Regions from separate parts of the Streptomyces sp. NPDC037389 genome, predicted to be linked through region 2. Evidence: riboswitches for the same ligand, from Rfam matches in the RefSeq annotation. Region 2 holds a riboswitch; the other holds the start of a gene.

Region 1 (6,750 bases), on a different contig from region 2:
TAGGCGCCCCGGAGTCGGTCCCGGCCCCCCTCTGACCCCGCACGCCGACAGCGTCGTCCGCACCCGCCCCGCACCCCCGTGTCTTTCCTTAAGCGAGAGGCGACCCACCATGCCGCTGCATGTCCCCCCTGCCCCCGCGCCTGCCCTCCGCACGGTTCTCACGGCCCTCGGTTCCCCCACCGCCGTCCGTGAGGCCCGCACCCCGTCGCTGCGGTCCGCCCGGACCCCGCTCAGCCCCGAACTCCCGCTGCCCGTCCACCTCCTGGAGCGGGCGGGGACGCTCGGCGGGGCGCCGCGCACCCGGCTGACCGGCTGGCGGTTCCAGATCAAGGAGGGGGAACGGGCCGTGGCGGCCGGCGAGGCCGTGGTCACGGCCGACGGCTGGGCGTTCTCCCACTTCTGCGAGGGCCCGTACGTGGCCTCCACCGAGCTGGCCCTGCGCCAGGCCGAGGCCCTGACCACCCCGTACCAGCCACGGCTGCTGTCGGTGCCCGAGCTCTACATGCTCACCCTCTGGCTGCACGCGGACATCACGGCCGACGCCGCCTCCGAGCTGTTCGCCCCGGGCGACCTGCTCGTCCCCCTCGCCCCGGCACCGCCCGGCATCGCGGCCCACCGCCCGCACCGGGCCGCCGATCTGCTGCCCGCGCTGACGCCCCGGCTGGCGCCCCCGCACCGGCTGCGGGCGACCGCCTGACCGGACGCCCGGGCCGGCCCGCCGGCTCCGGAGCCACCGCGCCCCGCGACTCCCCGCACCAGGAGAGTCGCGGGGCGCACCGCTGCCCCCACCACTCACCCTTTCGGGCTAGTCCGATGCGACCATCCCGAACCCCCCGAAGGGACCGTCGAGTTGGGAGCAACCGCCCGCCCGGGTGACGCGTCATCACCCTGTGAGGAGCGTCACCGGGAAATCCCTGCGGAACGAGGCCCGTAGGGCAAGACTGGGACCGACCGACGATGACAACGGGGGGCGGCATGAGCGACACGCCGAGCCGCAGGACAGCCACCACATCAGAGCGAAAGATCACTTCCATGTGCCCGCACCAGCCCACGTGCCCGTCAGCCGACTCCGCCGACCGGGAGGCCGCCCACCTCGTGGCCGCCTTCCCGGAACAGGGATGGAGTCTTCTGTGCAATGGCGTCCTCTGCTTCGAGGACACCGGTGAGCTGCTGCCGGACGGACAGATCATCGCCCCGCACCGGGCGCTGGGCACCGACCAGGTGGTGAGGGCCGCCTGACGGTGCGGCGGCCGATGACCCGCAGGGCGACATGAAGGGGCCGGCCCGGCGCCGCAGCGCCGGACCGGCCCCGACCCGTGTGCGGACGGGTCAGCCCTCGTACTCCTCCAGCGGCGGGCAGGAGCAGACCAGGTTCCGGTCACCGTAGGCGCCGTCCACGCGGCGCACCGGCGGCCAGTACTTGTCGGCCTTCGACGCCCCGGACGGGAAGGCGGCCTCCTCGCGGGTGTAGGGGTGCTCCCACGCGCCCGTCACCGAGGCGGCGGTGTGCGGGGCGTTGCGCAGCGGGTTGTCCTCGGCGGGCCATTCCCCCGAGCCGACCTTCTCGATCTCGGCGCGGATGGCGATCATCGCCTCGCAGAACCGGTCCAGCTCGGCGAGGTCCTCGCTCTCCGTCGGCTCGATCATCAGCGTGCCGGCGACCGGGAACGACATGGTCGGCGCGTGGAAGCCGTAGTCGATCAGGCGCTTGGCGACGTCGTCGACGCTCACGCCGGTGGCCTTGGTCAGCGGCCGGAGGTCCACGATGCACTCGTGCGCGACCAGGCCGTTCGGGCCGGTGTAGAGCACGGGGTAGTGCGGCTCGAGGCGCTTGGCGATGTAGTTGGCGCCGAGCACCGCGACCTGCGTGGCGCGCTTGAGGCCCGCGCCGCCCATCAGCCGGACGTACGACCAGGAGATCGGCAGGATGCCCGCGGAGCCCCAGGGCGCGGCTGAGATCGGGCCGACGCCCGTGGCCGGGCCCGCGGTGGGCTGGAGCGGGTGGTTGGGCAGGTACGGGGCGAGGTGGGCGCGGACGGCGACCGGGCCGACGCCGGGGCCGCCGCCGCCGTGCGGGATGCAGAAGGTCTTGTGGAGGTTCAGGTGCGAGACGTCGCCGCCGAACCGGCCCGGCTTGGCCAGGCCCACCAGGGCGTTGAGGTTGGCGCCGTCGACGTACACCTGGCCGCCCGCGTCGTGCACGGCCGCGCAGATGTCGGCGACGTGCTCCTCGAAGACGCCGTGGGTGGAGGGGTAGGTGATCATCAGCACGGCGAGCTCGTCGCGGTACTGCTCGATCTTGGCGCGCAGGTCCTCGACGTCGACCTCGCCGTCGTCGGCGGTCTTGACGACGACGACCTTCATGCCGGCCATCACGGCGCTGGCGGCGTTGGTGCCGTGCGCGGAGGACGGGATGAGGCAGACCGTGCGGCGCTCGTCGCCGTTGGCGCGGTGGTACGCGCGGACGGCCAGCAGGCCCGCGAGCTCTCCCTGGGAGCCGGCGTTGGGCTGGAGGGAGACCTTGTCGTAGCCGGTGACCTCGGCGAGCCGGTCCTCGAGCTCGGTGATGAGGGTGGTGTAGCCCTCGGCCTGCTCGATGGGCGCGAAGGGGTGCAGCTGGCCGAACTCCGGCCAGGTGACCGGCTCCATCTCGGTGGTGGCGTTGAGCTTCATGGTGCACGAGCCGAGCGGGATCATGCCCCGGTCCAGGGCGTAGTCGCGGTCGGCGAGGCGGCGCAGGTAGCGCAGCATCGCGGTCTCGGAGCGGTACTGGTGGAAGACCGGGTGGGCGAGGTAGTCGCCGGAGCGCAGCAGGCCCTCGGGAAGCGCCTCGGCGACGGTCGCGTCGAGCGCCTCGACGTCGCCCTCCACTCCGAACGCGGCCCAGACGGCGGCCAGGTGGGCGCGGGTGGTGGTCTCGTCGCAGGAGACGCCGACGTGGTCGGCGTCGGTCAGGCGGAGGTTGACGCCGCGCTCGCGGGCGGCCTCGACGACCTCGGCGGCCCGGCCGGGCACGCGCACGGTGACGGTGTCGAAGTAGGCGCCGTGCACGACCTCGGCGCCCCCGGCGCGCAGGCCCTCGGCGAGGATCGCGGCGAGGCGGTGGGTGCGCCGGGCGATCGCGGCGAGGCCCTCGGGGCCGTGGTAGACGGCGTACATGCCGGCCATGACGGCGAGCAGCACCTGGGCGGTGCAGATGTTGCTGGTGGCCTTCTCGCGGCGGATGTGCTGCTCGCGGGTCTGGAGGGCCAGGCGGTAGGCCTTGTCGCCGTCGGCGTCGACGGAGACGCCGACGAGGCGGCCGGGGAGGCTGCGGGCGAACTTCTCGCGGACGGCCATGAATCCGGCGTGCGGGCCGCCGAAGCCCATGGGGACGCCGAAGCGCTGGCTGGTGCCCACCGCGATGTCCGCACCGAGCTCGCCGGGCGGGGTGAGCAGGGTGAGGGCGAGGAGGTCGGCGGCGACGGTGACGACCGCGCCGAGCTCGTGGGCCCGCTCGATCAGAGGTCGAAGGTCGCGGACGGCGCCGGAGGCTCCGGGGTACTGGAGCAGGACGCCGAAGACGCCGCGCTCGGCGATCTCCTCGGGGATGCCCGCGGACAGGTCGGCGACGACGACCTCGACGCCGGTGGGCTCGGCGCGCGTCTCGATGACGGCGACGGTCTGCGGGAGGGTGTCGGCGTCGATGAGGAAGACGCCGTCCTTGACCTTGCCGACGCGGCGGGCCAGCGCCATGGCCTCGGCGGCGGCGGTGCCCTCGTCGAGGAGGGAGGCGCCGGAGGTGGGCAGCCCGGTCAGGTCCGCGACGACCGTCTGGAAGTTGAGCAGGGCCTCCAGGCGGCCCTGGGAGATCTCCGGCTGGTAGGGCGTGTAGGCCGTGTACCAGGCGGGGTTCTCCATGACGTTGCGGAGGATCACCGGCGGCGTGAACGTGCCGTGGTAGCCCAGGCCGATCATGGGGGCCAGCACGGTGTTGCGGTCGGCGAGGGAACGGAGCTCGGCGAGGACCTCGGCCTCGGTACGGGCCTCCGGCAGGCCGAGCGCCCCGACGTTCTTGATCGCGTCCGGCACGGCGGCGGCGGTGAGTTCGTCGAGCGAGCCGAAACCGACCTGGGCGAGCATCTTGGCCTGGGCGGCGGCGTCGGGACCTATGTGGCGCGCCTCGAAGGGCGTGCCCCGCTCCAGGTCGGTGAGGGCGATGCGGTGGACGGTCATCTGCGGAGGCCTCCTGGTCATTGCGACCTGCGAGGGGTACCACGGCGCGGGTACCCGGACGGCCTCCCCCTCTGTCATCTCAACCTGAGAGCTTCACCGGGCCGCGACGCACGGTCCGGCTTTCACCGTCGGTGAGGAGGGGCTTCGGCGTTACTGCCTGACCTGGGCCCGACCTGCTTTCCAGAGTGACCTCGTCCATGCGGTACGGGTGCCTGAGAGATTCCGGGGAGGATTTGCTCCTTCGGCGCCTTCACCAACGCCCTGGGGGCTTCGAGAAGAGCTCTCCCGCACGGGGTCTGCGGCCATTTGCCAGCCTACCAGCGAGGGTTTCCGGGTGGATCTCCCGAGTGGCCGGTTTCACGTTCGTGGTTTTTCGTGGTGACGAGGACCGTCATGGGCGGGGAGCAGCGGAGGAACCGTGCAGACCGACATCGACCCCCGGAGCCTCATCGGGCGCAAGGCCTTCGACCGGGACGGCGTGAAGATCGGCACCGTGGACGAGGTGTACCTGGACGACGCCACCGGGGAGCCGGAGTGGGCGGCCGTGCGCACCGGCCTCTTCGGCCGGGACGCCTTCGTACCGCTGGAGCCGAGCCGGGTCGAGGAGGACGGGCTGCGCATCCCCTACGAGCGCGCGCTGATCAGGGAGGCCCCCGGTTTCGGGGTGGGCCGGCACCTCTCCCCCGCGCAGGAGCTGCGGCTCTACCGGCACTACGGGCTGGAGCTGCCCTCGGCGCCCGACGGCACGGCCGCCGGGGAGGCACCGTCCGGGGGCCCGGCGGGCGCGGGCGGCTGATCGTCCTCCGTACGCACCAGCGGCAGTGGTTCGGCGGGGTGGAGCTCCGGGTCGTCGACGCGGAAGGTCCGCACCCGCCCGGGCGCCGACCAGGGCTCCTCGAAGCGGACGGTGACGCGCCCCACGCCGCTGCCCTGTACCCAGCCCGCCCCGTGCTCGTCGTGCCGGACGTCCAGCCCCGGAAGCCACCGTGGCGGCCCCTCGGGGGCCTTCTGCGGCTCCTGGGGCGTCTCGGGCTCGTGGGGTGCGGACCCGTCCGTCGCGGCCGCCTGGGCCGTCGCCGCGGCCTCGGCGGCCCCCGCGGCGGCCTGGGCGAAGAGGTCCTCCTGGGTGTAGTCGGCGAGCCCGGAGACGCCCACGCCCAGCAGCCGCACCCCGGCCGTGGTGTCCACGTGCTCCAGCAGCCGGGCGGCCGCCTCGCGCACCACGGCGGGGTCGTCGGTCGGGCCGCGCAGGGTCTCCGAGCGGGTCAGGGTCGAGAAGTCGTACCGCCGCACCTTGATGACGACCGTCCGCCCCGAGCGCCCGGCGCCGCGCAGCCGGGCCACGCAGCGGTCGGCGAGGCGGGCGAGCTCCAGCTGCACCCGGGTCCGGTCGGTGAGGTCCTCGGCGAAGGTGTCCTCCACGGACACGGACTTGGCGTCCCGCTCGGCCACCACGGGACGGTCGTCGTGCCCGGTGGCCAGGGCGTACAGCCCTCCGCCGTGGGCCTTGCCGAGGAGCCGCACCAGCTCGTCCTCGCCGGCCTCGGCCGTCTCCGTCACGGTGGTGATACCGGCGCGCCGCAACGTTTCAGCGGTGGCGGGGCCGACGCCGGGGATGGTCCGCACCGACATGGGGCCGAGGACTTCCAGCTCCGTACCGGGCTCGATGAGCATGAGCCCGTTCGGCTTGGCCTCCTCCGAGGCGATCTTCGCGAACATCTTGGAGCCGGCCAGCCCCACCGAGGCCGTCAGTCCCGTGGCCGCCTCGATGTCCCGCCGCAGCCGCTCCCCCACCGCGCGGGCGGCCTCGCCGGAGGGCGGCACCCCGCCCGCCTCCAGGTCGACGAACGCCTCGTCGAGGCTGAGCGGCTCCACCAGCGGCGACAGCTCGCCCAACAGCCCCATCACCACGTGGCTGATCCGCTGGTACAGCTCGAACCGGGGGGTGAGGTAGGCGGCGTTGGGGCAGAGCCTGCGGGCCTGGGCCGTCGCCATGGCGGAGTGGACGCCGAAGACCCGCGCCTCGTACGACGCCGTGGCCACCACGCCGCGGGGACCCAGCCCGCCCACCACCACGGGCTTTCCGCGCAGGCTCGGCTTGGACGCCTGCTCCACCGAAGCGTAGAACGCGTCCATGTCCAGATGGAGAATCGTCGGCGCACCCCTCACAGGACAGATGCTGCCGCATACCACTGACAATCGCACCGATGTACGACGAGGCGCCCCGCGCGAGCCGCTGTCACGGCCTGCGCGGGGCGCCCTGTCACGCTGTCGTACGGGCCCCGGAGGGCCTCATCCCGCCCGGTTGCGGCGGCGGGCGAGCTCGTCGGCCGGGTTGTGGCCGACGAGCGTCTCACCGGTGTCCACCCGCTCCCCGTGGAGCTGGGCGAGGGCACTCTCCACATCGCGCCAGACGACGCCCACGGCGATCCCGAAGACGCCCTGGCCGCCCTGGAGGAGGTCGACGACCTCGTCCGGCGAGGTGCACTCGTAGACCGTGGCGCCGTCGCTCATCAGCGTCATCTGTGCCAGGTC
Region 2 (6,750 bases):
TCTGCTCGTCGACGTGGTAGGCGACCACGTTGTAGAGCTTCCCGGAGAAGTTGATCTTCATCCCGTGGGTCAGGTGACCACCGTGGGCGAGGTTCAGGCCCAGGATGGTGTCGCCCGGGTTGAGCAGGGCGAACATCGCCGCGGCGTTGGCCTGCGCGCCGGAGTGCGGCTGCACGTTGGCGTGCTCGGCGCCGAAGAGCGCCTTGACGCGGTCGATGGCGATCTGCTCGACGACGTCGACGTGCTCGCAGCCGCCGTAGTAGCGGCGGCCCGGGTAGCCCTCGGCGTACTTGTTGGTCAGGACCGAGCCCTGGGCCTCCATGACCGCGACCGGAGCGAAGTTCTCCGAGGCGATCATCTCGAGGGTGGACTGCTGGCGGTGGAGTTCGGCGTCGACGGCGGCGGCGACGTCCGGGTCGAGCTCATGGAGGGAGCTGTTGAGAAGCGACATGAGTTCTTCCTGCGCGGGAGGGAGCGGGCGGGGTCAGCCTGCGGCGAAGGCCGTGTACTCGTCGGCCGACATCAGGTCGGCCGGCTCGTCCGTGATCTTCACCTTGAACAGCCAGCCGCCCTCGAAGGGGGCGGAGTTCACCAGCGCCGGGTCGTCCACGACATCCTGGTTGGCCGCGACGATCTCGCCCGTGACGGGGGCGAAGAGGTCGCTGACCGACTTGGTCGACTCCAGCTCACCACAGGACTCGCCCGCGGTGATGATGTCGCCGACGGCCGGGAGCTGGGCGAAGACGACATCGCCGAGCGCGTTGGCCGCGAACTCGGTGATTCCGACCGTCGCCACACCGTCGGCGTCGGCGGCCGACAGCCACTCGTGCTCCTTGGAGTAACGCAGCTGCTGGGGGTTGCTCATGGCTAGATTCTCCTGTACGCGCGTGGGTGCTTGTGCAAGGGGTCTTGACAGGTGAGATGAGGGGGGCTCAGTGAGGGTTCAGCGTTCCCGCTTGTAGAAGGGGAGTGCGACGACCTCGTACGGCTCCTGGCTGCCGCGAATGTCCACACATACCCCTTCCGTACCCGGCGTGGCGTGCGCCGCGTCGACGTAGGCGATCGCGATCGGCTTGCCGAGGGTGGGGGAGGGGGCGCCGGAGGTCACCTCGCCGACGACCGCGCCGCCGACGGTGACGGCGTAGCCGGCCCGCGGCACCCGGCGGCCGGTCGCGATCAGGCCGACGAGCTTGCGCGGCGGAGCCGTCTCGGCGTGCTCGGCGGCGGCCGTCAGCGCCTCGCGGCCCACGAAGTCGCCGGCCTTGTCGAACTTCACGACCCGGCCCAGCCCGGCGTCGAACGGCGTGGTGTCCGTGGTCAGCTCGTGCCCGTAGAGCGGCATGCCCGCCTCCAGGCGCAGCGTGTCCCGGCAGGAGAGCCCGCACGGCACCAGCCCGGCGTCCGCGCCCGCCTCGGTCAGGGCCTGCCACAGCTTCTCGGCGTCGGCGGGGGCGACGAACAGCTCGAAGCCGTCCTCGCCGGTGTAGCCGGTACGGGCGATCAGCGCGGGGACGCCCGCGACGGTGCCCGGCAGGCCCGCGTAGTACTTCAGGCCGTCCAGGTCGGCGTCGGTGACGGACTTCAGGATGGCGGGGGAGGCGGGGCCCTGGACCGCGATCAGCGCGTAGTTCTCGCGGTCGTCCCGGACGGTCGTCTCGAAGCCCGCCGCGCGCTCGGTGATCGCGTCGAGGACCACCTGGGCGTTGGAGGCGTTGGCGACGACCATGTACTCCTCGTCGCCGAGACGGTAGACGATCAGGTCGTCGAGGATGCCGCCGTCCTCGCGGCAGATCATCGTGTAACGGGCCCGGCCGACGGCCAGCGCGGAGATGTTGCCCACCAGGGCGTGGTCCAGGGCCTGTCCGGCCTGGGCGCCCGTGAGGGTGATCTCGCCCATGTGCGACAGGTCGAAGAGGCCCGCGCGGGTGCGCACGGCGATGTGCTCGTCGCGCTCGCTGCCGTAGCGCAGGGGCATGTCCCAGCCGGCGAAGTCGGTCATGGTCGCGCCGAGCGCGCGGTGCAGCGCGTCCAGGGCGGTACGGCGGGGGGCTTCGGTCATGATCGGGCTCCCGGGCAGGTGGGTCGCGGAGGAATGCCTGAATAGGCGGCCTCCCCATCTGTCATCGGAACCTGAGAGGTTCACCGGGAGCCCTCGCCTGTCGTCAAAGGCAACCCGGCTTGCACCTTGGGTGGGACCGCGCGGCCGCGGTCCGCTTTTCAGATCTGCCTCACCCGCGCGGTACGGGGCCTGAGAGATTCAAGGGAGGAACTTGCTCCTTCGGCGCCCGGGGCACATGGCACCCGGGACTCTCCCGCGCGGATTCGAGCGGCCAATATGCGATTACTTGCAGTTGAGTCGAGCTTGGCGCGCACATCATTGCACGTACGGGCGTGCGACGGACCGCCCGCCGCCCCTCAAATTGGATTACCTTTTCTTTACATCGCGTGGGGAGTCCGTGGGGAGGGGGCGGTCGTACGACCAGCCGAGAGGGGGCGATCGCCGTGCGTACGGGGGAGACGCGCGGGGCGTGCGAGACGGTGGGCGTGCGCGATCTGCGCGGGGGCGGGACGGGGGTCACGGAGCTCCGCTATCCGGCGGGCGACCTGCTCGTCGTCTCCGGACTGCCCGGCGGCGGCAAGTCCACGCTGATGCGGCGCGTCGTGCCCGCCGCCGTCCACCGCGTGGACTCCCAGGACGTGCGCGAGCGCTTCGAGCGCCGGTCGCTGCCGCTTCCGTACGCCGTGTACCGGCCCTTCGTCCGCGTCGCGCACTACGCCGCGCTGCGGCGGGCGCTGCGCTCGGGCGGCAGCGTCGTCGTGCACGACTGCGGGCAGTGGAGCTGGGTGCGCCGCTGGCTCGCGCGCGACGCGCGACGGCGGGGCGGGGGACTGCACCTGATGGTCCTGGCGGTCGACCCGCCCACCGCCCTCGCCGGCCAGCGCGCCCGCGGCCGCGGCGTCTCCGTCCGCTCCTTCGCCCGCCACCGCCGCGCGACGACCCGCCTCGTCACCGCCCTCACGGCGGGCGACCACCCGACCGGCACGACCTCGGCGGTCCTCCTCGACCGCGAGTCGGCGGACGCGCTGCGGTCCATCCACTTCGGCTGAGGCCTGCCCGGCACCGCCGGGCTCCCGGTGGGGTCCGCTCGCCGTCGCGGCGGGAGCGGATCCCCAGCCCCGCCCTTTCCCCGTTTCCCGGGGACAAGCCCCCGGCCCCCCCGAACGCCCGAGGGCTCCGCCCCGGGCCCGCCAAGTCCCCGGTTTCGGGAAGGGGCGGGTCCGGGGCACCCCTCCCGCCGCCGCGGCGAGCAGCCACCGCTGACGCGTCCGGCGGTGCCGGACAACCCCGCCCGTGGGGCGCCCCACCCCCTCGAAGCGCGGGCGCAGCCGTTAAGGTGCGGGATGCGTCCGACGAACGGGGTGGAAGACGATGACCTGGCCGGCCAATGAGCTCGAAGCGGTGCTCGCCGCTTCCGTCGGCGTGCCGGACGCCGGTGCGCGCATCGTCGAGGCGCTCGGCCGGAGCAGCGTGTGGGTTCCGCTGCCCAAGGGCGGGGGGCCCGACAGCCCCGACCTCGACCTGCCCGCCCTGGAGCTGGGCGGCGCCGCCTACGTCCCCGTGTTCAGCTCCCAGGAGCAGTTCACGGCCGTCGCCGGCGCGGGGATGTCCTTCGCCGTCGCCCCCGTCGTCGAGTTCGCCCGCGGCCTGCCCCCGCAGGTCGGCATCGTCGTCAACCCCGAGGGCACCGTCACCGTGCCCCTGCCGCCGCCCGCCGTCGCCGGGCTGTGCCGGGCCGGGCGCACGGCCCTGGACGGCGACGCCACCGGCGGTCGCGTACGGCTGTACGAGCCGGACTGGCAGGAGGAGCCGACCGCGTTCCTGGCCGCCGCCGGGCTGGAGTTCGCGGGCACCGGGGCCGTCCGTACCGCCCGCCGTGCCATGGCCGCCGTCGAGGGCGCCGGTCCCGCGCTGTTCGTCGGCGTCGAGCTGGGGCTCCCCGACCCGGGCAGCCGCTCCGCCGCCCTGGACGCCCTGGGCCGCGCGCTGGGCCGGGCGCCCGTGCCCTGGCCCGTACAGCTCGTCTTCCTGGACGTCGCCCAGGAAGACCCCGTGGGCGACTGGATACGGACCCGGATACGACCGTTCTACGACCGTGACCTGTGACAGCTCTCATGCCCGCTCCCGCGGGCTCGTAAGCTGGTAGCAGCAGACGGCCAAGAGAAGAGGCGGACCCAGGTGAGCGCGGGCGCGGAGAGCGGCGTGGAGCAGGTGCTGCGCCAGGTGGCGCCCGGCCGGTACGACACGTACGAGCAGCTGCTGCGGTCCCTCGCCGAGGGCCGGGTGTGGATGCTGCTGTGGCACGGTCAGGCCGGTTCGCCCGACGCCCAGTACGGGAACATGGAGGTCGACGGCCTCGGCTACGCCCCCTGTGTGACCTCCGCCCAGGAGCTCGCCGCCAGCGGCTGGAACCGCGCCCACGAGGTCGTCGCCGGCCGGGCCGTGGCCGCCTCCCTCTACCCCGACCGCTGGGGCCTGTGGCTCAACCCCCACGCCCCCGGCGGCGGCGTCGGCATCCCCTGGCTCGACCTCCGCCGGATCGTCGCCGGCCTGGACCGGCTGCCGGCCGGCCCGCTCCAGCTGAGCGAACCGGCGCTGGACATCCCGCAGTTCTACGCCCTGCTCGGGCAGAACGCCCACCGCACCCCCGTGGTCCGCGCGCTGCGCCGGGCCTGGGTACGGCCCGCCCTGGGCACGCCGTACCTGGCCATCGGCCTCGATCTGTACGACACCTCGCCCGCCGCCGTGGAGGCCGTGCGGCTGATGATGCAGCAGTCGATCGACGCGGTGCCCGACGGCCTGCCGGTGTCGACGGTGTCGATGGCGGACGAGTACGACCCCGTCGCGATGTGGATGCGGGCCAACGGCCGGCCGTTCTTCGCCCGCGAGGGCTACGGGGCCGCCGCCGCGCCGTCCGCGCCCGCCGCGGGCTACGGCTACCCTCCGCCGCAGCGGGGCTGGCAGGCCGGGGCGTACTGACGCCCGCTCACGGTCCACCCGCGTCCGTATTACGGAACCTCCCTTCGCACATCACGTTTGCGCATCCTTTGCGGGTGGGGGCTGGCGGGTGATCGCGGGAGCGATGAAGACTCCCGCCCAACAAGGACTTCGTTCCTGCGTACGACCTGTTCCGCCGTACGACCGCTCTGTGCGCACGTCCCGTACCACCCGCACTTCCGGTGCCTTCCGCACCGTCGTACTCCGGGTACCACCGCACGTCCCGCACTGCCGGCACCACTCGCACTGCCAGCACCTTTCGCACCTCCGCACCTCCCGCACCACTGCACTTCGCGTACCACCGCGATCCACGCGTACCACCGCGATCCGCTCGCACCGTCGCGGGGAGCGCGTCCTCGCACCAGTGATGTGAACCAGCCGCCCCGAGCGCGGCGGGCGTTGGGCCGGTCGCCGCCGGCCGAGAGGGGTCCACCAGACGATGACGGCACCACTGCACGACACGGGACCGGCCGACGCCGGCGCCGCCCCCGTCGCCGACGGCGCTCCGCCGAGGACCATCGAGGGGCGCTCGCCCTGGCGGATCGCCTGGACACGGCTCAAGCGCGACAAGTTCGCCCTGGCGGGCGGGGCCGTCGTCCTGCTGCTCGTCCTCGTGGCGATCCTGGCCCCGGTCATCGTGGGCCTGCTGGGGCATCCCCCGAACGAGTACCACGAGGAGCTGATCGACCCCCTCTCCAGCACCCCCAAGGGTTCCTGGGGCGGCATCGACTCCGACTTCCTCTTCGGCGCCGAGCCCGTCAACGGCCGGGACGTCTTCAGCCGGGTCGTCTACGGGGCCCGGGTCTCGCTGCTCGTGGCCTTCCTCTCGGCCGTCGTGGCGGTCGTGATCGGCACGGTATTCGGCATCGTCGCCGGCTACTTCGGCGGCTGGGTGGACGCGGTCGTCAGCCGGGTCATGGACCTCCTGCTGGCCTTCCCCCAGCTGCTCTTCATCATCGCGCTCGTCTCCGTCGTCCCCAACTCCCTCTGGGGGCTGACCGGTTCGGGGGTGCGGATGGCCGTGCTGATCGCGGTCATCGGGTTCTTCGGCTGGCCCTACGTCGGCCGGATCGTCCGCGGCCAGACGCTCTCGCTCAGAGAGCGGGAGTACGTCGAGGCCGCCCGCAGCCTGGGCGCGGGCCGGCTGTACATCCTCTTCCGGGAGCTGCTGCCCAACCTGGTGGCGCCGATCACCGTGTACGCCACGTTGATGATCCCCACCAACGTCCTGACGGAGGCGGCGCTGAGCTTCCTCGGCGCCGGCGTCAAGCCGCCGACCGCCTCCTGGGGGCAGATGCTCTCCAAGGCCGTCACCACCTACGAGAGCGACCCCATGTTCATGATCATCCCGGGTCTCGCCATCTTCGTCACCGTGCTGGCCTTCAACCTCTTCGGCGACGGCGTGCGGGACGCGCTGGACCCGAAGGGCTCGCGCTGACGCGCGGCCCGACTTCCTTCCTTCGTACCGACCCGCCCCTGTCGAACCGCCAGGAGGCCCCTCCCCGCACCCCCGCCGGCCCCTTCCGGGCGGCGACCGACCACGGAGGTCCGCTACATCGTGACAACCCAACGAACTTCGAGGCGCAGACTGGCCGCCGGGGCGGCGCTCGCGGTCGCGGCCCTGGTGACCACCACCGCCTGCGGCGGTGGCGGCGGCAAGAGCGAAGGCGGCGGCAAGGGCGGCAAGGCGGCGG

Evidence for each region. A riboswitch is a leader RNA that binds a small molecule or an ion and turns the genes downstream of it on or off. The one in region 2 is predicted to bind glycine.
Region 1: another riboswitch for glycine. It lies ahead of gcvP (aminomethyl-transferring glycine dehydrogenase); the one in region 2 lies ahead of gcvT (glycine cleavage system aminomethyltransferase GcvT).

Annotation. Positions count from the first base shown of each region.
Region 1 covers NZ_JBEZUS010000028.1:8,707-15,456, reverse strand. Annotated here, with positions in the region: gene AB0E98_RS32985 (hypothetical protein) at 110-697, shown strand; gene AB0E98_RS32980 (DUF5999 family protein) at 1,033-1,239, shown strand; gene gcvP (aminomethyl-transferring glycine dehydrogenase) at 1,330-4,215, opposite strand; glycine riboswitch at 4,406-4,513, opposite strand; gene AB0E98_RS32970 (PRC-barrel domain-containing protein) at 4,634-5,011, shown strand; gene AB0E98_RS32965 (DNA polymerase IV) at 4,927-6,384, opposite strand; gene AB0E98_RS32960 (MerR family transcriptional regulator) at 6,508-6,750, opposite strand, start outside.
Region 2 covers NZ_JBEZUS010000003.1:241,408-248,157, reverse strand. Annotated here, with positions in the region: gene glyA (serine hydroxymethyltransferase) at 1-451, opposite strand, end outside; gene gcvH (glycine cleavage system protein GcvH) at 485-865, opposite strand; gene gcvT (glycine cleavage system aminomethyltransferase GcvT) at 944-2,059, opposite strand; glycine riboswitch at 2,228-2,325, opposite strand; gene AB0E98_RS07900 (AAA family ATPase) at 2,503-3,108, shown strand; gene AB0E98_RS07895 (enhanced serine sensitivity protein SseB) at 3,431-4,165, shown strand; gene AB0E98_RS07890 (enhanced serine sensitivity protein SseB C-terminal domain-containing protein) at 4,238-5,038, shown strand; gene AB0E98_RS07885 (ABC transporter permease) at 5,496-6,494, shown strand; gene AB0E98_RS07880 (ABC transporter substrate-binding protein) at 6,615-6,750, shown strand, end outside.